DNA from 2 places in the Methylomusa anaerophila genome. Region 2 is predicted to be linked to the other one. Evidence: riboswitches for the same ligand, from Rfam matches in the RefSeq annotation. Region 2 holds a riboswitch; the other holds the start of a gene.

Region 1 (11,259 bases), 1.2 Mb from region 2:
GATGAAGCTTCTCCCTAAGAGTTTCAATTTCTTCGACCCTATTGATAATTTCAGACACTTTGTCTTTATCAACCCTTTCTGCTGGAAATGGCGCATTCAGTTACCTTGTAACATTATAAACCATTATTGTTGTTTATTGGAAGTATAAAATGTTTCTTTGATCGATATTTTTTATTTATATGTAAATAATGCTTATTTATTGTTATTATACTTTCTGTTAGACCAAGAAAAACTGAAGACTCCTTTCAGATTGTCTCCAGTTTCGCGTTTTTCTTAATAAATTAATCCCTTAAAAATTTAGGGTTGCAAAATAATCGTCAATTGTTTCGGCGCGACGAATTAATTCTACAGTGTCATCAGGCTTAAGAAGAAGTTCGGCGGAACGCAGCTTACCATTATAATTAAATCCCATGGCGTGACCATGCGCGCCAGTGTCATGAATAACAAGAACATCACCGATATCAATCATGGGTAATTTGCGGTTAATGGCAAACTTATCGTTATTCTCACAAAGTGAGCCGGTTACGTCATAAATATAGCCAAGGGGCCAATTTTCCTTACCGACAACCGTAATGTGGTGATACGCTCCATAGAGCGCCGGGCGCATGAGATTGGCCATACAAGCATCCAGTCCAATATAGTTTTTGTAGATTTCCTTTTTATGCAACACTGTGGCCACTAAATAGCCATATGGACCAGTAATTACACGACCGCACTCCATGGCGATTTTAAGAGGATCCAGTCCATTGGCTACAATCTTGGTCTCATATGCTGTTTGAATACCTTTGCTCAAATAATTGATATCTACCGGCTCTTCTTCCGGACGGTAGGCGATTCCGATGCCACCGCCAAAATTGACAAATTCCACTTTAATATCCAAAGTTCTATGAATCTCAATCACCAAATCAAACATCATATTGGCTGTTTCAATGAAATAATCTGGATCAAGTTCATTGGAAATAATCATGGTGTGAAGTCCAAAACGTTTTACCCCGCGGGCACTCATCAGGCGATAAGCATCTAACAGCTGCTTTCTGGTAAGACCGTATTTCGACTCTTCCGGATTACCGATAATAGCATTACCACCCTCCCTTAAAGGTCCGGGATTGTAACGGAAGCAGACCATTTCGGGAATGCCTGCGTATTTGTCCAGATAATCAATGTGACTGAAATCATCCAGATTGATAGTGGCTCCTAGCTCTCGCGCCTTTTGAAACTCAATCGCGGGAGTATCATTAGACGTGAGCATGATTTCATCACCAGACATGCCTACTTTTTCTGCTAATATCAATTCAGGCAAGGAACTGCAGTCGGCACCCAGTCCTTCTTCCCGCAGAATTTTCAGTAAATGCGGGTTGGGATTGGCTTTCACCGCAAAGTATTCCTTAAACGCAGGGGCCCATGAAAATGCTCTGATCAGCTTCCGGGTGTTTTCCCTAAGCGCCTTTTCATCATAAATATGAAATGGTGTAGGATATTTCTTTATAATCTCGTTTAATAGTTCTTTCGTAAATGGTAATCTTTTCTCAACCATGCTGTTTCGCCTGCCTTTTATATATTTAAGTATACTTTCCAAATAAAAATTAGAAATCGTCAGATGCTAGGCGCGATGAGGACCGGAACGGAGGCGTACTGGGTGGTACGTTGGAGTGAGGACCGCAGGAGCAACGACGCAGATGGCGGTTTCTAAGCAGTTCCCTACTTAAAGTGAATAGTATAAATAATAAAGCGATTTGCGCTATTGTATCCCGCAAACCGCTCACAAGCAAAGTAAAAAATGCCAGTTGACATGTTATGCACGATAGCGCTCCACTCCGGCACCCCGGAATGACAGTCTTGTGCTTATTCAGCACAAACCCAGCAAAAGCTCCCGGCCGGAACTTTCACTTCGGCGGTCATCCCTTTCCGCGCACTCATAGCCTGCCGCGCTTCCTCGCGTACTCTTGATCTGCCGCACCTCTATCCAGTAAATAACTATTGAATTGTGTCTATAATAACAGGACGCCCCGAAAGTGTCAATAGTAAATGAGCAAGTATAAAAAAAGGATATTCTTACATTATGTGGAATTTATTAAAAGGCTACACACATTGCGCAGGAGGCGATATAGATATAATGGAAAAACAAGAAGTTGAATTAGTTCATTTTGTATGTGAAAAATGCGGTCGCATGCTGGTATGGACGCTGCCTAGCGCCCAAGTACTTTGTCAGCAATGCGGACAATGGGTTCGACAACAGCAAAGAAATCCCCCTCCTCAAGGTATAAGAAAAGATTTAGCTTATGCCAATTCTTTAAAAACGTAAGCTAAACCTGTTCCCGGTTAGTGCCGCACAGCTGACGGTGGTCTGCCGCGTTTGCGCAACCGGGCAGACTGCGCGGATTCCTCTACATATTGTACCTCTGCCCGGGAAAGACCGTAGAGATCATAAATCAAATAATTCATTGAGCTAGAGAGTAATTCAAAGCTTGGGGACGATTGGAAATACCGTCCCGCGGATCCTTCCAATGATAAGGTCATGCTCTCCAGCTCTTTTTTTATTAACGGGTTTAAGACAATTGGTAGCTTTTCCAACGTTTCAATATCTGTTTGCGCCAGGGAGCGCCCTTTTTCCAGACTAATAGTCTGATAGTAGTAATTCATTAGCCGGGAATTTAACAGGCATACAATATATTCCAGACTGGTTAAACCCCCTGATAGGCTAATAGAATGCAGATTATTAAGATGATAATAACCGTTTCGGTCGATTGCGGCAATCAGGCTGTCACCAGTCTGTCGCAGCAAAATTTTAGGATTTTCGATAATGGCCTTATCCCAGCCTCCTTTATTCAATTTGTCCGGATTGACATCCAACCAATCACCCCGGTATTCAATTAAAAAAGGGATGACTTGCGCCGATGAGGTCAATCCCCGCTTCCAAGTTGGGCCGTGGGGCTGCTGACTTTTTATCTCTTGCTGGGAAGTCAGGGAACGCATACCTGTTTTAATTCTGGCCAAGTCCCCTAGCTTGTTGCCGGCCTGATCCATTTTTTCCACTATGGTCTTATCCATTTTATTAAAAAACATGCGAAAGCGGTAATAGGACTGGGTATGAAAGTATGTTTGACTATACCGGAAGGCTGTAATTTGTCCATTTTCCTGCATTTTGGCAACTTTAACTTCATGGGTCTCTTTCTGTTCCGGCTTATGAATTTTGGTCAGGATACTTATAGTAGGAATACCAATAGTGGCTCCGGCAAATACAGGCTGACTCAGCAGTAAAATTTCCTCTATCAGACAATTATCTAAAATATAACGCCGAATCTTGGAGAAATACCGTCCCAAAAGATAACTGTCGGGGGTAATAAATCCCAACCGGCCGCCGGAAGTCAATACTTCTAGCGCCCGCTGGATAAACAAGGCGTAATAACTAATTTTATACTCGGCGGAATGCTGATAATTCGCCCTGATGTAGGCGGTATAGCCCGCGTTAAGGACGCCGGTCCGGTTAAGCCCGAAACTGACATAGGGAGGATTTCCTACCACATAGTCGTATCGCTGACTCCAAAACCGGCGTTTCTTTTCAACATTATTTTCTCTGTTATTCCCGCTGTCTTCCCTTCCGTTTTCCCATCGTAACAAGCTGTCACAGGCAATGATATTTAAGTTTGCCGGTGGCGATGAGCCTTTTAACAGGAAATTAACAGCGGCAATTTCGGCGGCAAAACCATCTATGTCCGCACCGTACAGGCAATGCCGCAATATATGATAATGGAGGTTTGTCTCGTTCCAGTAGGAAAGGCCTTTCATCTTTATTAATTTTTGCCCGTTACCGTATTCCACTTCATACTCTTGATCCGCATAGGCTGCCTGAAGAGCCGGCAGAGCGGCGGCGAACTTTTTCTTTAATAAATCATAAGCACTCAGCAAGAAGTTGCCGGTACCGCAGGCAGGGTCGAGCACCCGGACAAAAGGATTGGCAACCACATCAGCCGCGGACAACGTATTTTCCAATATGTAACTGATAACAAAATTAGGAGTGTAGTATCTCCCAGCCGCTTTTTGGGTTGCCCGTTCCATAATTTGCTCGTAAATTTCGCCTAAGAGAGCGGGATGCCGGAAAAAATCATCTGCGAAACAATAATCCAGCCGATCAAGCTTTTTCCCTAACTGCCGGATAAACGGCTCCAGTTGGAAGAAATCCGCGCTAGGGTCTTCGTCCGGAACGGGAATGCCGCCTGCAAACATTCTGGAAATTTGAAACAAACTATGCCTTACCATGAAATCCAGCCAATCGCTATCTTTATAGCAACCTTTTTCCCGGCAAAGCCGTATAATTAACATTTTAATAATCATGCGGCAAGCAACATCATGTACAAGTCTTGCGTCCCGCCGTCCTTGTTGCGGCAAATTTATGTAGAACTTGACTAATTCCCTGTAGAGACCTGTTATGATTGCCGTACCTTTTGTATTAAATCCGGTTGCTCCCATTGGTCTGCCCCCTCCACTGACAGCTTACCGCCAGCTTGCATATTCCACGGTAACATGCTATCCTAAGTACAGAACGTATGTTTGCGGCGGTGATTTTTTATGCAACGCTGGATTATCCATGTCGACATGGATGCTTTTTATGCGGCAATTGAACAACGGGACAATCCCTCCTTGCGCAGTCAACCTGTTATTGTAGGCGGAATCGGCAACCGGGGAGTAGTTTCTACAGCTTCTTATGAAGCCCGCAAATTTGGCGTAAAATCCGCTATGCCGATGATAACCGCCCGGCGTCTTTGCCCTCAGGGCATTGTTCTTTCTCCCAATCACCGAAAATACGCCGCCATATCTAACGAAATAGGCGAAATTCTGGCTTGTTATTCGCCAACAATTGAGCCGCTTTCCCTTGATGAAGCCTTTTTAGACGTTTCCGGCATGGAATGGCTGTATGCTGATGTTGCTGATATCGCCCGCGAAATCAAGAATCGTATTAAAAGCCAGACAGACCTGACGGCTTCAGCCGGCGCAGCCCCCAATAAATTTCTGGCCAAATTGGCCTCCGACTTCAAGAAACCGGACGGATTGGTTATCGTTCGTCCCGGCGAAGAGCTGGCTTTCCTTAATAATATTCCTTTACGCCAGTTGTGGGGAGTGGGCGAAACAACCGCCAAAATATTGCGTCGTTTGGGAGTTAATAATGTAAACCAATTGCGGCAGTCTGATCCGAAAGTTCTTGAAAAACACCTTGGAAAAATAGCCCAAGACTTGATAAATCTGGCTTGGGGGCAGGGTAATCGTCCAGTCGTGAGTGACAGGGAAGCCAGGTCCATCGGCAACGAAACAACCTTCTCGCTGGATCTTCATGACCGGGAAGACATTCAGCTCAATCTGCTGGCTTTGGCTGTTCAAGTTGGGCGGCGCTTACGAAAATCAGGCTATGTATGCCGAACGATTACAGTCAAGATTCGATATTCCTCTTTTCAAACTATTACCAGAAGCAGTACGTTGGCTGAGCCAACCCATCTGGATGAAGTGGTTTATGAAACAGCGCTGAATGTGTTTAATAAAGTGGAATTGCAAGAAGGCGTCCGCCTCCTGGGTGTAACTGCCTCCAATCTTCTTTCCAATACTTGTCAGATGTCTTTATTCAACGAAACAAACGAAAAACGGGAAAAGGTGTCGGAAGTAGTGGACATGCTGAAGGATAGATTCGGCTCTGCTATTCTGACTCGGGCTAGTTTGCTAGATAAGTAAATTGCTGATAGCAATACACGCATTGAAAGCGGCAAATTTTATCATAGCTGCCGATATCCGAGCTTTTGCTGCAACCGCAGGCCCTCCTTTGGCCATGGTCTTTGGCCTTGGACACTCTTCCCCCGAACAAGTTCTCCAGAAGATGTCCGTCTATGCAACTTCCCCGCCGTATTCCCTTCACCTGTTCCACCAGAGGGGAAGCACAAGAATAAAGGGAAAGCCCATATCTTGACGCAATTTCCGCCAGCCGCTCAAAAAACAGGATTAGTTTAGCCTCATCCAAGTGAATCATATTAACACCGGCCTTGATAAGCCGGCGGCGTACATGCTCATAAAGAAATACATACGATGTCGTAACCCTGCATTTTTCCATTCCCAGTGCCGCCAAATCCTTGCACAAGAGAGTGAAGGCGTTAAGACGGGCTTGCCCCGGTTTCAATGGGGTAGGATCCGCTTCACCCCTTGTGGATAAGAGGACCGGGTCAAAGCGAATATTAAATTGTTCCGGACTAAACGTCCGCAACAGACCGGCCAGAGTCTGTAAAGAATCCCGGTATAAAGGGACATTGGGCTCAAGCAACTTTGAGTAGTTATTAATGGTATATTGGAAATATAAGTTGTAGTTTTCTAAGTATCCGGGATGAGTCAATACATTCCGAAAATCTTTGCTCCATAATACCAGGGTATGAACAGAATCCGGCTTGAGATCGACTCTGTACTTCTTTGCCGGAAACCGCGGGTTAGGCAGTTCAGCTTCCCCGGCTTTAAGCACCGCTTGCAGCCAGTCGTAGTAAAAACAGGGCAAATCTGTTCTTCTAGAAGCAGAAATAACTGTCCTCATTGCTTTCATGGTCCAATTGTATCACTTTAGCCAGAGTTATTCAATTTGACCCAAAATATGTCTTTTTCTTGAGGATATGACCGACGATAAGCACTCCCACCGTGAGCAGAAGCTCGATCGCCAAAGCGTAAGGCGCAAGGGCATCTTTTACAAACCCATCTTTAACTACCATCTTGGCGGCAGTCCAGCCTAAAATAGCCGCACCAAGGTAAATAATAGCAGGATAACGGTCCATCAGTTTCATTACAAAACCACTACCGAACACAACTAACGGAATACTCATAACAAGACCCACGGCCAAAAGAATGATATTACCGCCGGAAGCACCGGCAATAGCTAGTACATTGTCCATGCTCATAATTACATCGGCAAGCAGGATCGTCTTAATTGCTTCCGTCAAGGTACTTGCCTGCTCGCACGAGACGACATCCTTCTTTTCAGCTAATAAAGCTATAGCAATGCATAACAACGCAAGTCCGCCGGCAAGTTGGAGGTAAGGAATGGTAAGCAGAATTGCCGCAACAGTGGTTAACAGGATCCGCAACGCCACAGCACCGACACTACCCCAGATTATTGCTTTCTTCCGTTGTTCGCGGGGAAGGTTTCTGCTTGCCAAAGCTATGATCACCGCATTATCGCCGCTAAGTATCAGGTCAATCAAAGTAATACTTCCTAAACCAACCAAAAATTCCACCGAAATACCCCTTTCTTACCCGTTATTATTTATTCATTAATACTAAACATAAATGGAAAATTAAAAAGACCTTTAGTATAAACTATATACTAAAGGTCTGGCTACTGAACTAAATCCAGTGACATAACCATGCATGCACATGCACCCATGCAGAATTGTTGATTATGTCAGACAGCTACTCCCCTTTAGAGGGATATTTTATTACTACTAGTATATCGGTTTAAGACATTTTTGTCAACAGCATAATTGAATAATCTTACCATATGCAAAACTATGTATGTCTTATTATAATAAATAATTATTATTTTATAATAATTATTTACAAATGCAATTATTTTTACTATACTTAAGATATAATTCATTTGCGCGAGACTATGCAAGACTATCTGGAGGATCCGGTCAGGATAATTCCTTTTGATCAATTTCGGAAATAGTAACAAAGCAAGGAGGTAATTGCTATGAGAGCAATCGTAAGTAAAGACTTTTTTCTAAGCCAAACCATCCCCATCAAAAAAATAGAACGTATTACACTCTCTGCCTATGGCGGGGAATTGGCCGGTACCAGTATCGGGAGTGCGGAAACCTTCCGGATGCCATCTCATGTTTTAGAACCCGGGCAGGTTTTTTTGACATCAACCCAATGGTGTAATCTTCTTGCCAGAGTGCAGAATTGGCCGGCTAGCCTGGGCGTAATCAATTTCCCGGAGTAATTAGAGTAATTAAGGAGTCAATTTCATGAAAATAAGAGTTAATAAAGCTTTCTTCCTCGGTCAAGTCCTCCCTATCGTTGATTTCGAGCGCATATCGCTTGCTGCATATGGACGCGTACTTTCCGGCGCCAGCTTCGGAAATACTGAAAACTTCCGGGTGCCTGCTGAAGTAGCAGTGCCCGGGCAGGTTTTTCTGACTGCCGATGAATGGCGTACCGTTGTAAAAAAGGTTCAGGATTCGAAGAATACTATGGTTGACATTGAATTATAACGAATTATAACGAAAACTTTTTAATTGCGTGTTGAAGGGAGCCAGCCGTGTCAACCAATACTTCTTGCACCTCTTCGATAGCGGCGACCTGGTGTTCTGTAGCAACCGAAACCTGCATTGTCTGAGTTACGGTGTTTTTACTCATGGAATCAATATCTTTGACAGCAGACAAGACGTGCTGGCTATTCTGCGCTATGGTTTCTATGGAGGCAGTAATACCTTGGATTTGGCCGGATACTTGATTGGTCATGGCGATAATTTCATTAAACGTACCGCCCACACTGCTAACCAAAGCGACTTCCTGTTGGACTACGTCGCTGCTTTTGTTCATAGCTACAACAGCATTATGGGTATCTGCCTGTATTTCGGCAATTAAGTCGCCGATTTGTTTGGCTGCCATTTGCGATTGTTCGGCCAGCTTACGCACCTCATCGGCAACAACGGCAAAGCCGCGTCCTTGTTCGCCGGCGCGAGCCGCCTCAATGGCCGCATTCAATGCTAATAAGTTGGTTTGACTGGCAATTCCTGAAATAGTATCAAGAATTTGGCCTATTTCCTTTGAACGTTCGTCCAATTTTGTTACAAGTCTTGCGGAGTCGGCAACGTTTGCCTCAATGTTTTGCATTTCAGCAACTGCTTTTTCAATTGCTTTTCCACTGTCTTCGGCCGATTGAGCGGTTTTTTCCGATACGGAAGCAACAATAGTTGAATCGGAAGCAATTTGTTGAATGTTGGCAACGATCTCGGTGACAAGCGCGGTGGTATTCTCAAGCGTAGCCACTTGTTCGTTAACGGACTGGGAAATATTCGCAATTGAATCGGCTATTTCTCCTGCTGTAACTTCAGATTGTGCCGCGCATGCCGTTAGCTGTTCAGAAGACGATGAAACTGCTTTGGCAGTAACTAATACTTGCCCAAGCAAGTCTTTAAGCCCGCTAACCATTGCATTGAAGTTTTGCGCCAGTTTGCCGATTTCATCACTTTGCCGGTTGGTTATTTCAATGTTCAAATTGCCGGTTTTAATGGTTTCTGTGGCTTCTACCAATTGGGTGATAGGTTTGGTTACGCGATTAGAGACAAAAACACTTATGAAAACTACCATTAGAACGGTAATCAACAAAATAGCCAGATTTGTCAGCAACAGACTATTATTTCTGGCATTATATTCATCGAAGGATTTTTCCATACAAATAATCCAGCGTGTTTTAGGGTCATATACATAATTAACTAACTTTCGGACACCATCATCCCCGCTGATTTCTTCTATGCCGCTTTGGCCTTTCATCGCTTTCTGGACAAAGGGAAGCTGGCTCATGTCCTTGCGCTCGTTTGAAACCTGTTCATTGGGATGAGCGGTAATTTTTCCATCCTGGTCAAGTATGTAGGCGGTGACTCCAGCTTGCGACCGCTTAACAACGAAGTCTTTAAGGAAAGAAAGATTGATAGAAGCCTGCAAAACGCCGGTCACTGTTCCGTTGGCCGAGCGTATTGGCGTGGCTATAGCAACCACAGGGTTGCCGTCTGTCTTACTAACCAACACTTCAGAAACTACTTCATCGTTTCCTTTTAAAGCTGTTTGATAAAAAGCCCGGTCGCCCACTTTTACCAGTTTGGCATTATCGCCTCTTACAAGCTGATTGCCTTTGTCATCATCAACAGTCATGGCAAGGGCGGTAAATACTTTTTGGGTATCACCCAGCAGTTGGCTGGCAGCCGGGAGATCGTAATTTTTTACCGAGGCGGTTTGGGCAAGCCCTCTTAGCACCTCAAGGTGTTTGTCTACATAATCTTTGGTTTCAGATTGTAAAACCTCAATTTCACTGGAACTAAGCGAGTAGAAATCGTTTTTTAGGGTTTTATTAAACAATGAAAAGGAGAAAAGGGAAGCCCCGAGTAATGGAACACAACTAATAATCAGCAGCAAAATAATTAACTTTTTTTTCATCAATCAATAGCTCCTTATATCAAAATGTATGCTTGTTCATCCTTTGAATAAACCCAGCGCATTTACTACAAGAGCCACCAAACCGCCGGCGATAAGCGGACCGACAGGCAGACCGCGAAAGAAGCAAACACCGATAATTGTGCCGACGACCAGAGCCGTTACTGTTTCCGGTGATTCTTTCATAAAAACCACTCCCTGGCCGGCTACCCAGGCCAAGAAAATCCCAATAACAACCGCCAGAAGGCCTACCGGCGCTTTAAAGACATCCAAGACTTCGTTCATGGCTATACGCCCTTGCGCAACCGGACTTAGAACAGCAATCGTCAGAATGATAATCCCAATGTTTATACCTTGCTTGTCTATAAACTGAAAACAATTTTCAAGACCCAGTTTGGGAATTAGTAACAGCACCAATGCAGATACAGATACTGTATGATTATTGCCGATCATAGATAATGCTAAAATTATTAATAGAGGAATGTTGTCCCAATTCATTTATTCACATCCTACCCATGGTTTTCGGTTTTCCGTTTCGTCAGCACTTTACTTTAGCATATTTTTTTAGACAAATAGTATCGAATGTATCCCATCTTAACCGGTTAATGCAATCGGACCAAATAACTTCTTGTTGTCCAATAAAATCAAGTCGTTCCAGTAGTTGTTCGGTAATTTGGTCTTTTTTGATTACGACAACACCACTGTCATCGGCAACAACAATTCCGCCGTCCAATTCCTGCCTGCGTTTTATATAATAATCCTCGTCGAAGCCGGTATCTGCATTGATACAACCGATTGGCGACCGGCCATAAGACCAAATGGGATATTTTTCTTTGATTAGTTGCTGAACATCGCGAATCAACCCTCTGACGACGATTCCTCGGACTTGATGATACGAAAATAAATATTTGGCTACAAGGTCACCAAAAATTGCTTTCCCGTCGCAATTAAGCGCATCAATACACACTACACTGTCTTTTGGCGTATTGCGGGCATAATTATGTACATGGTAATTCGAACCGTTAAAGGCAGGAATATAGTGGATGACGCCGACTACTCTGCTTCCAGGCAATAAAACCTGCA
Region 2 (11,259 bases):
CCGAATTGTCTCCGTATGCTCCGCGCATCATCACGATGGAGATTGATCCTGATAAAATCCGCGATGTTATTGGACCAGGCGGTAAGACGATCAAGAAGATAATCGAAGATACGGGTGTCTCTATTGACATTGAAGACGACGGCAAGGTCTTTATTGCCGCAGTTGACGTTGAAGCTGGACAAAAGGCTGTGCGCATCATAGAAACATTGGTGCGAGACGTGGAAGTTGGCGGTGTATACATGGGTAAGGTTACCCGCTTAATGAACTTTGGTGCATTTGTTGAAATTTTGCCGGGCAAGGAAGGTCTTGTCCATATCTCCCAGTTAGCTAGAGAGCGGGTAGCAAAGGTTGAGGATGTTGTAAAGCCTGGTGATGAAATTCTTGTAAAAGTAACAGAAATTGATCGTCAGGGACGAATTAATCTTTCACGTAAAGAATTGCTGAAAGCTGAACAACATGATCGGGACAAAACTTCAGAATAAGAAAATAGCGATTTTGATAAAAAAAACATAATCAGATTTGGTTATGTTTTTTTCTTTAATCCGTTCCGCATAAAATAAAACGACAGGTACGTACATAATTTTTGAGTCCGGTTAATAAATTGTAATAATACATTTAGTAGCTGGACGGGGGTTGATTCAATGCGGCGGAAATGGAATACGATAGTTATACGAAAAATTCCTGCTTGGTATGTACTATTTTCGGCGGCCTTCTGTCTATTTGTTGCCATGCTATCCGGGAATTTGCAGCCTTGGTACACAAATAATTTTTTGCATACCGGCTTGCAGCCGATTTCTCAGGGAAACACGGCGGAACCTAAAGTGGCTTTGGCCTGTAATGTGTTTTGGGGCGAGGAGTTTTTGCCCCAAATGCTTGATACGCTTGCGCAACAGGATGCAAAGATTACGTTCTTTATTGGCGGGAGTTGGGCGAAAAAATATCCGGAGATGGTTAAGACCATAGCTGATGGCGGACATGAACTTGGCAATCATACCTATAGTCACCCCCATCCCAATAATTTGAGTAAAGAGAAAAATCAAGAGCAAATTATTAAAACAGAGGAATTGGTACATAGCATTACTGGAATCAAAACTAATCTTTATGCTCCTCCTTACGGTGAATATAATAATACCGTTCTCATGGCGGCGCACGAGTTAGACTACAGGACCATTATGTGGAGTATCGATACCATTGACTGGAAACGCCCTCCGGCACAGGTAATAAAAAATAGGGTGATAAGTAAACTGCACAATGGAGCAATCATTTTGATGCATCCGACGGCACCAACTGCAGAAGCTTTACCTGAACTTCTAAGGGAAATAAAAAATAAAGGATATACAGTCGTTAAGGTGAGTGATATACTTCAATAACAAAAAAAGGCAGGCAATAGCCTGCTTTTTTTATTGCTATAATTGCATTTCTATGATAATATTGTTAACATAACATAATTTAATAGAATCAGATGACAAGTAAAAGTTCCCGACACTTTCAGGAGTTTAGGAGGTTATAGTGCATAACAAAAAACTAATGTCATATATTCTGGCGTTACTGATGTTGCTTAACATTTTGGGATCGGTGCCGGTTGCATATGCTGCATCTGGAAATGGACTTAGCAGTACAATGAATGCTTTAACCTCTCCTACAATGCCGAATCAGTCAGGAACTGATGGCAATATTAGCGGCACGAGTTTTTTTGAGCAGGTTTTTAGTTTACTGTTTGATAAAATTTTAGGGCCGATATTAAATATTATTGGTGGGGGAAAATCCGCTGCCAATCCGGTCGACCCTTTGATAAAAGTTACTCCCCTGCCGTCGAAAGGAAATTATGGACAGGTTGTAGACAACGGTGTACTGCGAGGAAAAGTGATTGTTGTTGATCCAGGGCACGGAGGCAGCAACCCCGGCGCCATGGCTTACGGTACTCGTGAATCAGATAACAACTTAGCAGTAAGCTTGAAATTAAGAGATAAACTTGCAAAAGCCGGGGCGGTTGTAATCATGACGCGGGAAACCGACCGCACTGTTGCGGCTGAAGGCGGCACGCTTGGTCAAGAACTTGCTGCCAGAGTTGATATTGCTGAATCAAATCATGCTGATATGTTTGTCAGTGTTCATTCCAATTATAATACTGACCCAACTATTGCTGGCGCTATGACTTTCTACCCTAGCGGTAGATCGTCTGAGCTCGCACGCAGCATACAGAGTGCTTTAATTCAGGAAACCGCCACTGTTGATAAAGGCGTATCCCCTGCAACTTATTATGTGCTTCGGAACACATCCATGCCAAGTATTTTGGTCGAGATGGGTTTTGTCACCAACAAAGCAGAATCTGCCAGGCTGCAGGACGAGGGATACCGTACGAAGCTTGCTCAGGGAATCTATAACGGCATAGTAAGGTATTTCAACAACCATTAAAAAATCAAACAGAGACTCGGGAGTTACTCAGTCTCTGTTTTTTTCTTTGTTTTCGGATAGTATTTCGGTATAATAATGTTAATACATTGTATTATATATGTCGCATTAAAGAATGACATCCGGGTATTAGGATAAGCTGAGGTTAAGCGACAGCGTCGAAGCGTTCCTAATACCCGGATATAATTTCAATTCTTTAATGCGGTTCATATAGATGAATTAATTATATTCATTTTAAGAAAAGGGGCAATATATGTATTGTAAATCGGTATTACCTAATGGAATCCGGATAGTGTCGGAAACAATTCCCTATGTGAAATCAGTTACCTTAGGCGTATGGATAGGAACGGGGTCCCGCTTTGAGGATGAGAAGAGTCACGGTATTTCACACTTTCTCGAACATCTTATGTTCAAGGGAACCGGCAGGCGTTCAGCTAAAGACATCGCCGAAGCCATCGACGCGGTTGGCGGGCAGTTAAACGCTTTTACCGCCAAAGAGTATACCTGCTATTACATCAAAGTATTGGATGTTCACCGGGAACTAGCAATGGATATACTGAGTGATATGCTGTTAAATTCTAAGTTCGCAGCTGAAGATATTGAGCGCGAACGTCAGGTCGTTTTGGAAGAAGTTCACATGTATGAGGATTCCCCTGATGAATTAGTTCATGATATCTATCTTGATGCGGTTTGGCCCGGACATCCATTGGGAAGAAATATTCTGGGGGCGGAAGAGTCAATAGAGGGATTTGATCGCAGATTAGTCTTGGACTTTTACCACTCGCATTATACTGCGGATAATATAGTTGTTGCGGCGGCAGGCAATTTGGAGCACGAGGCGCTGGTTGAATTGGCCGGAAAACATTTTGGCGGTTTTTCGGGAAACAAAAAAGATGCTCTTGTACATCCGCCGCAGTATACTCCTACACGATTAATTCACTCCAAAGAGACTGAACAAGTGCATTTATGTTTGGGTACCGCCAGTGTATCGCAAAGTTCTCCTGATATTTACCCTACCCATATAATCAATAATATACTGGGTGGCGGAATTAGTTCGCGTTTGTTTCAATCAATCCGGGAAGAACGGGGGCTGGCATACTCTGTCTATTCATATCAGGCAAATTACAGGGATGCAGGACTTTTTACAGTCTACGCAGGCACCCGCCCCAATAATATCGGCCAGGTCGTGGAACTGATCATGAAAAATATCATGGATCTGCAAGCAGGCGGCGTAACCAAAGAAGAATTTATTAAAGCGAAAGAGCAAATTAAAGGGAATCTTTTACTTGGATTAGAAAGTTCCAGTAGCCGCATGTCCCGCATTGGCAAAATGGAAATTACTTTGGGTAGATACATTTCCCTAGATGAAGTTGTTGACAAGATCGAACGCGTTGCGGAAGAAGATATTTGGCGAATGATAAAAAAAATGTTTGTTTCTGAGTCACTTTGCCTCACAGCTCTCGGTCCGATTCAGTCAGATTCTATTCCTGATGTTCGCAAGCCTCGGGAATAAATACTTTGCCGGAATTGATGATAGGAGATTAGGATATAATGATGCGTGGTTTTGAGAAGATTAGCACATATGAACATAAAAGCATTTCCCTACCTGGGCGCAAGACAAAGCAAAGCGCCGGTTACGACCTGGCTGCCGCCGAGGATGTTGTTGTTCCTCCCAGCCAAATAATATTGGTACCTACCGGCTTAAAAGCGTACATGCAACCTGACGAATATCTGGGAATTCATATCCGATCAGGACTTTCTGTCAAGCGTGGTCTGAGTCTCATCAACGGACAAGGTATTATTGATTCGGATTACTATAATAATCCGGAAAATGAAGGCCATATTATGATTGCCTTATATAATCACAGTTCTAGTTCGGTACACATTCAAAAAGGTGAACGTATAGCGCAAGGCGTTTTTTATAAATATTTACTGGCAGATAACGATGATGCTAATGAATCTCGCAGCGGGGGATTCGGAAGCACGGGCAACGAATAGAATAATATAATTTTGGACAGGGTTTTCCTGTCTTTTTTTCTAAATCCCTGGATTAGGACTCCTGAATAGTTACTATTTTTCTTTCATATACATATCATAGATGTTGACTGGGGAGGAGATCCTTATGTATACATGGGGAGCGTTATTGGCTGTATGTCTGCTAAGTGTCTGGTCAATATGGCTGCGAATCTGTCGTTCGCGGGTTAATTCAGGTGGATTGCCATCAGGGATAGAACCAAAGCCCACACCTTTGTCAACAGCAGTGCAAGATTTAGTAGCTACCGCTGGTGGCATATATATATCACTGGTCATGATTGTATCATTTTTAAAATTGAATATTCCTAATATTATTGGCCTGGGTGAGTTTTCTTTTGATCCTCTTGCTGTTACAGCAATTAGCTTGGCGATTGTTCAGCCTTTGGTCGCAAGAGTCATAGACAATATCAGTTAGTAATGGGGGGAGAGGTAGTGCGGATTAGTGAGTTTACAGGAAAAGAGGTAATCAATCTTGGGGATGGGGCGCGTTTAGGAATAATTAATGAATGTGAACTGTCTATTGATAGCCAGACAGGCCAAATTTTAGGAATTATATTGCCCAAAAGAAAAAATCTGTTAAATTTTTTGGCGGATCTACAAAGCACTGTTGTTCCATGGCAAGCAATTAAACGAATTGGAGAGGAAGTAATTATCGTTGATTTAAATAATTCGTACGAATCGTACGAACGTATATTGGGATAATAATACTGGAATTTGGTGCCGAAGTTCGTTGATTCTATGGTATATGACTTGCTTAGCGGGATAAACTAACATTGCATCACAAAATCTATTCTAAGTTAGGAGGTAAAATCATGGCTACATACAATTCCAATAGCACAGCAACTGGAAATACTCACATTGAAAACGACTCTTTGGTCACCGGCTATTCTAATTCGCAAAGTTCGGCAGTTCAGCAGACTTTATCAGGGGGGCAGAATGTCGGGCAGGGTGTGAAAACTGTTGTGGGGATATTTAATTCCCATGATGACGCGGAAAAAGCTGTTAATGCGTTAAGATCACAAGGATTCGGTATTGAGGAAATTAATATCGTCTCAAAAAATAAAAGTACCCGCAACCGGGAAAATCAATATTTTGAGGACGATGTGACTGATGGTGCCTTGACAGGCGGTACTCTTGGCGGGATAGGAGGACTGCTTTTAGGAGCAGGGGCTTTAGCAATCCCGGGAGTTGGTCCGGTTTTGGCCGCAGGTCCTATTGCAGCAGCCCTAAGCGGCGCAGTCGCCGGCGGAATTGCTGGCGGACTGATCGACTGGGGAATTCCGGCCGAAGCAGGTAAGCATTATGAAGAACAAGTGGCCAAAGGAGGAATATTGACCGTCATCCGTACCAGTGAGAACAAAGTTCAGCAGGCGGCGCAAGTTCTTCGCCAATACGGCGCCAAGGATGTTGAAACTCATTCGATCAAATAGTTTTAAAAGTTAAATCAGTTATTCAAAGGTTAATTCGCTAATTCCGCTAATTCAAGGTAGCTTAAACCGGGATGAATTCCCGGTTTTTAATTTTTTTATTAATTTTTATTATTGTTGACACTTTAGGAACCTTTATTATACAATGAACGTAAAATGAATAAGCAACATCCTGGGCAGGATGAAGTAGAGGTGCGGGAGTCAAAAGTACTTTCAGGGAGAGTGGTACCAATGATCTGAAGGGAAAGGGTCAACCGCCGAAGTGGGAAGAACTACCGGCGTTTTTCTTGCTGGTCTTATACTGAATAAGTTTAAGACTGTCACCAAAAATTATTGGTGGAGAGCTATCTCGTCTGGCAAGGGAAGATATAAATATTTTCCTATGCCGTAAGGCTGTATTTTACAGCGGGTGAGAACAGCACTCACCGGCTGTTATTTTATTTGTTAAAAGAGGTGGTATTGTTGTGATACGAGTGTTAGTGTGCGGCGCCTACGGAAAAATGGGACGGGAAGTGTTGAAAGCCGTACATAAAGATGAACATTTAAGCATTGTTGGCGCTGTCGATTTAAAATCTGATTTTAACGATGTTGGGGATATTATAGGTGCGGGGAAAACCGGGGTTATTGTCGGCAATGACTTGAGTATGGTAATCAATGAAACGAAACCCCAAGTTATGGTTGATTTTACCAATCCGGAGGCTGTTATGAATAATATCAGAATCGCAATCAATAACGGCGTGTGTCCGGTGGTTGGGACTACCGGACTATCGGAAGAAGATCTTCAAGAAGTGCGTGACTTATGCGAATATACAAAAGTAAATGCTATTATTTCGCCTAATTTTTCAATTGGGGCCATACTAATGATGAGATTGGCGCAAGAGGCGGTAAAATATCTGCCCCAAGTCGAGATTATTGAACTTCATCATGATCAAAAACTGGATGCGCCGTCTGGAACTGCCTTGAGAACGGCGGAATTAATCGCTCAGGTTCGGGGAACTTTACGCCAAGGACATCCGGATGAATTTGAAAAACTGGCCGGCGCAAGAGGGAGCGAGCTAGCCGGCATTAGGGTTCACAGTGTCCGGCTTCCTGGCTATGTGGCCCATCAGGAAGTTATTTTTGGCGGTCTGGGTCAAACGTTAACCATTCGTCACGACTCAATCTCCAGAGAATCATTTATGCCTGGTGTAACGCTGGCCTGTAAGCGGATTCTAACAATTGACGGCCTGGTTTACGGGCTGGAGAACATTCTGGATTAAGGCGGGAAGAGGCCGAAACGAACTAGTTATATATATATTATTATAGAGAGGGTGTCGCATATGAAAAAGTATAATGTGGCAATTTTAGGCGCTACTGGAGCTGTTGGCCGCGAATTTATTAAATTAATCGAAGAACGGAATTTTCCGTACAATGAACTTAAGTTACTGGCCTCGGAACGTTCAGCGGGTAAAGAGATTGAAGTTGCAGGCAAAAAGTATACTGTAGAGGAAGCCCGGCCTGATTCATTTAAAGAAATACAGATTGCTTTGTTTGCCGGGGGATCTATTAGCAAGACACTTGCGCCGGAAGCTGTTAAGTTTGGTGCTGTAGTAATCGACAACTCCAGTGCTTTTCGCATGGATCCCGAAGTGCCTTTGGTTGTGCCTGAAGTCAATCCGGAAGCTATTAAGCAGCACCGGGGCATAATTGCCAATCCCAACTGTTCAACAATCATTATGGTTATGGCTTTGAAACCCATATATGACAGTGTAAAAATCAAACGAGTGGTAGTTTCAACCTATCAGGCAGTATCAGGAGCGGGTAAAGAAGCAATTGACGAATTGACGGATCAGGTTGAAGCCGTCATGGAAGAACGTCCGGTAAAAGCGCGTGTATTGCCAAGTGCGAGCCTTGACAAGCACTATCAAATCGCATTTAATCTCATTCCGCATATCGATATATTTGTAGATGGAGACTATACAAAAGAAGAGATGAAGATGGTTAATGAGACGCATAAAATATTAAACGATCCTAGCATCGGCATTTCGGCCACAACGGTCAGGGTGCCGGTATACCGCGCCCATTCGGAATCCATAAATCTGGAACTTGACGGTCCGTTATCGCCGCCGGAAGCCAAAGAACTTTTGGCTAAATTCCCAGGAGTTATTGTACAAGATAATCCGGCTGAAATGATTTACCCAATGCCGCTGTTGGCATCTGGTCATGATGAAGTGTTTGTGGGGAGAATTCGCGAAGATAAGTCTGTAAAACACGGACTTAATATGTGGGTAGTTGGTGATCAAATTAGAAAAGGTGCAGCCCTTAATGCTGTACAAATAGCGGAGTACATGATTCATCAAAATTTAATTTGAGGTGTGGCAAATGCGAATAATTGTCCAAAAGTTTGGGGGAACCTCAGTTGCCTCACCTGAGGTTCGGGAGCTTGTATTAAAAAAAATAGAAAAAGCGCGTGAACAAGAGTTCCATCCGGTAGTTGTCGTATCAGCCATGGGACGAAGGGGCGATTGTTATGCGACCGATACCTTTATTAACATGGCCCGGGACACATATAAATACATTGCGCCACGAGAACTGGACCATATCATGTACTGTGGAGAAATGATATCGGCTGTGGTAATGGCGGGAACTCTTCAAGCTGCCGGTATGGATGCAATCATGCTTACCGGTGGGCAGGCCGGTATCATAACCGATGGAAGCTTTAATCATGCGCGTATATTAAAATGCGACCCTACCCGCCTTTTTGGGCTGACAAAGGCAGGAAAAATACCTGTAGTATGCGGTTTTCAGGGAATGACTTCCGAGGGAGAATTTACTACATTAGGACGTGGCGGCAGTGATACTACGGCAGCGGCATTAGGCGCCGCTTTAAATGCTGAGTTGGTGGAAATATATACTGATGTTGACGGCATTATGACAGCTGATCCGAGAATTGTTGCCAATGCCAAAATACTGGATTGTATTAGTTATGGGGAAGTTTGCCAACTCGCGCACCAAGGGGCTAAAGTAATACATCCGAGGGCGGTAGAAATAGCGATGCAAAAAAATATTCCGTTAGTTGTTAAATCTACATTTTCTGATGCGCCCGGTACTCTGATAACAAACATAGGGAAAGAGGATGCTGACGGGACTACAGTAACGGACCGGGTGGCAACTGGAGTCACTTATTTGGGAAATATTGTTCAGATAAAAATTCATTTGGATGAGGATATTTCCAGCGATGACAGCTACAAAGTATTTAAAACCATGGCCGACAGCGGCATTAGTGTCGATCTAATCAATGTCCATCCCGGTGAAATCATGTTTACCATTGATTCTGATTTTGCTGAGAGGGCAATAGCGAAACTCAAGCGGCAGGGTTATGACGTGGAAATGGTTGAAAGCTGTGCTAAAGTATCTGTCGTTGGTGGTGGTATGAGAGAGGTTCCCGGTGTTATGGCTAATTTTATTGAGGCTCTGTCAAAGAAGAAGATTGCCATTCTACAAACAGTAGATTCTCATACTTCCATTTCAGTGCTTGTCCAAAAAGGTGATGTAGAAGCCGCCGTTAAAGCTTTACACGAGAAGTTTGGCTTGTGTAATTAGATTGGAGGGGGAAGAATGAAAAATTTCGGGCGGGTTCTTACCGCTATGGTCACGCCGTTTAATGATGATCAATCTGTAAACTATCGCGAAGCTGCCAGACTTGCCGAATATCTTGTACAAAACGGATCCGACGGACTTGTGCTTGCCGGTAGTACCGGCGAATCAGCCACATTAACGAAAGAAGAGAAGGTAAAGCTATTTGCAGCTGTGCTTGACGCAGTTGGCGATAAAGCTACTGTGATCGCCGGTACCGGGTCCAATGATACCCGGGCATCAATTGCTCTAACGCAGGAAGCTGAAAAAGCCGGCGTCCATGGAGCTATGGCGGTCGGTCCATATTATAATAAACCGCCACAAGAAGGATATTACCAACACTTTAAAGCCATTGCCGAGTCAACGGGACTACCACTTATCCTCTACAACATTCCAGGGCGTACCGCCTCTAATATTTTGCCGCCGACTATCGCCAGATTGGCTGAAATCAAAAATATTGTCGCTATTAAGGAAGCTAGCGGCAGCCTTGAGCAAGTATCTGAAATAATCAGAACCACCCCTGACGAATTTTTGGTATATAGCGGTGACGACGGTTTCACATTGCCTCTTCTTGCTCTTGGCGGTGTAGGGATCATAAGTGTTGCTGCCCACATTGTCGGCAATAGGATGCAGGAAATGGTAACTGCCTTTTTCGCCGGCAATATTTCCAAAGCTCAGGCAATTCATTTGGAGTTATTGCCGTTCTTTAAAGTCATATTTATAACAACCAATCCGATACCTATAAAAGAAGCCCTCAATCTGACCGGATTTAAGGCAGGACAGGTAAGATTGCCTTTAGTTCCGCCAATGGAAACAGAATCCAATCAAATCAAAAAAGTTATGCAAAGTCTGGGTATCTTACAATAATTAATAAGTCCCGGCGGTATACCGCCGGGATTTTTGTATTAAATACCAAGATTTGCATATAATATTTAGACGGAAAGAGCTTGCCACTTGTTGTCATCTTTCAAATCGGGTATAATAATTATAAGTGGACGGTACGGCTGGTTTTTTGAACTAATTATCTAGTTTATTATGAGCGAGCGGTAAAAAACTGAATACAATTTGTTTTTTTCAGTATCAGAGTTTCACTTTTCGGAGATTTTCCCAATAGTTCGGACTTTATGGCTTTTCGGGAAGGTGAAAAACAGTATAATTGTTTTCCCAATCTTCCTAATCGAAAAATTTATTCTTTCTGCTTAAAGACCCTGCGGGTCTTACGTGCGGCGCCAGAAAGTATAACTTTTCGGGATTTATCCAAGGCACTTTGCTTCCATGGAGCCGGAAAGTAGTTTACTTTTTTCCTGCTTAAAAACTCGTTTGGTTTTTCTTGCAGTATCAAGTCTGCTTGTAAACGCCCCTCTGCTTCATTGCTCTTGCGGGCCCGGTCTAGTATGCAAGCTTTTCTTAGCATGATAGACGCATCTCACATAGCGCATTCTATGGCGACAATCTCTTACGTACCACCATGTACAGCCACGCTGGCGTTCTCGTTGCGCCTCGCATATGAACGTTTCGAATCAACCTTATATCAGATTAAAGAAGCGGCACGTCTCTCACTAATAACTGTAAATAATTGTATATTTGGAGGTGTACTTTTTTTTGGCAAAACAATCAAACAAAATACAAATCATTCCTCTTGGGGGACTGGGAGAAATCGGCAAGAATATGACAATAGTCCGCTATGGGGATGAAATTATCATTATTGACTCTGGTTTGATGTTCCCGGAAGACGATATGCTAGGTATAGATTTAGTCATTCCGGATATTA

What was found. Region 2 has a riboswitch for lysine ahead of dapB (4-hydroxy-tetrahydrodipicolinate reductase). Riboswitches for the same ligand answer to the same signal wherever they lie in the genome.
Region 1: it holds a riboswitch for lysine, as region 2 does, so the genes downstream of both, MAMMFC1_RS02545 (diaminopimelate decarboxylase family protein) here and dapB (4-hydroxy-tetrahydrodipicolinate reductase) in region 2, are expected to answer to the same signal.

What each region holds. Positions count from the first base shown of each region.
Region 1 is NZ_AP018449.1:572,513-583,771, forward strand. Features, by position in the region: gene MAMMFC1_RS02540 (aspartyl-phosphate phosphatase Spo0E family protein) at 1-58, opposite strand, end outside; gene MAMMFC1_RS02545 (diaminopimelate decarboxylase family protein) at 290-1,534, opposite strand; lysine riboswitch at 1,795-1,970, opposite strand; gene MAMMFC1_RS02550 (hypothetical protein) at 2,114-2,302, shown strand; gene MAMMFC1_RS02555 (Eco57I restriction-modification methylase domain-containing protein) at 2,320-4,467, opposite strand; gene MAMMFC1_RS02560 (DNA polymerase IV) at 4,567-5,718, shown strand; gene MAMMFC1_RS02565 (DUF1848 family protein) at 5,699-6,568, opposite strand; gene MAMMFC1_RS02570 (TerC family protein) at 6,600-7,253, opposite strand; gene MAMMFC1_RS02575 (hypothetical protein) at 7,712-7,963, shown strand; gene MAMMFC1_RS02580 (hypothetical protein) at 7,989-8,234, shown strand; gene MAMMFC1_RS02585 (methyl-accepting chemotaxis protein) at 8,239-10,179, opposite strand; gene MAMMFC1_RS02590 (DUF441 domain-containing protein) at 10,216-10,674, opposite strand; gene MAMMFC1_RS02595 (RraA family protein) at 10,715-11,259, opposite strand, start outside.
Region 2 is NZ_AP018449.1:4,142,410-4,153,668, reverse strand. Features, by position in the region: gene MAMMFC1_RS18935 (polyribonucleotide nucleotidyltransferase) at 1-482, shown strand, start outside; gene MAMMFC1_RS18930 (polysaccharide deacetylase family protein) at 642-1,370, shown strand; gene MAMMFC1_RS18925 (N-acetylmuramoyl-L-alanine amidase family protein) at 1,510-2,415, shown strand; gene MAMMFC1_RS18920 (M16 family metallopeptidase) at 2,726-3,925, shown strand; gene dut (dUTP diphosphatase) at 3,961-4,410, shown strand; gene MAMMFC1_RS18910 (hypothetical protein) at 4,535-4,861, shown strand; gene MAMMFC1_RS18905 (YlmC/YmxH family sporulation protein) at 4,879-5,148, shown strand; gene MAMMFC1_RS18900 (general stress protein) at 5,259-5,876, shown strand; lysine riboswitch at 6,053-6,228, shown strand; gene dapB (4-hydroxy-tetrahydrodipicolinate reductase) at 6,338-7,132, shown strand; gene MAMMFC1_RS18890 (aspartate-semialdehyde dehydrogenase) at 7,193-8,224, shown strand; gene dapG (aspartate kinase) at 8,235-9,455, shown strand; gene dapA (4-hydroxy-tetrahydrodipicolinate synthase) at 9,471-10,355, shown strand; gene MAMMFC1_RS18875 (ribonuclease J) at 11,157-11,259, shown strand, end outside.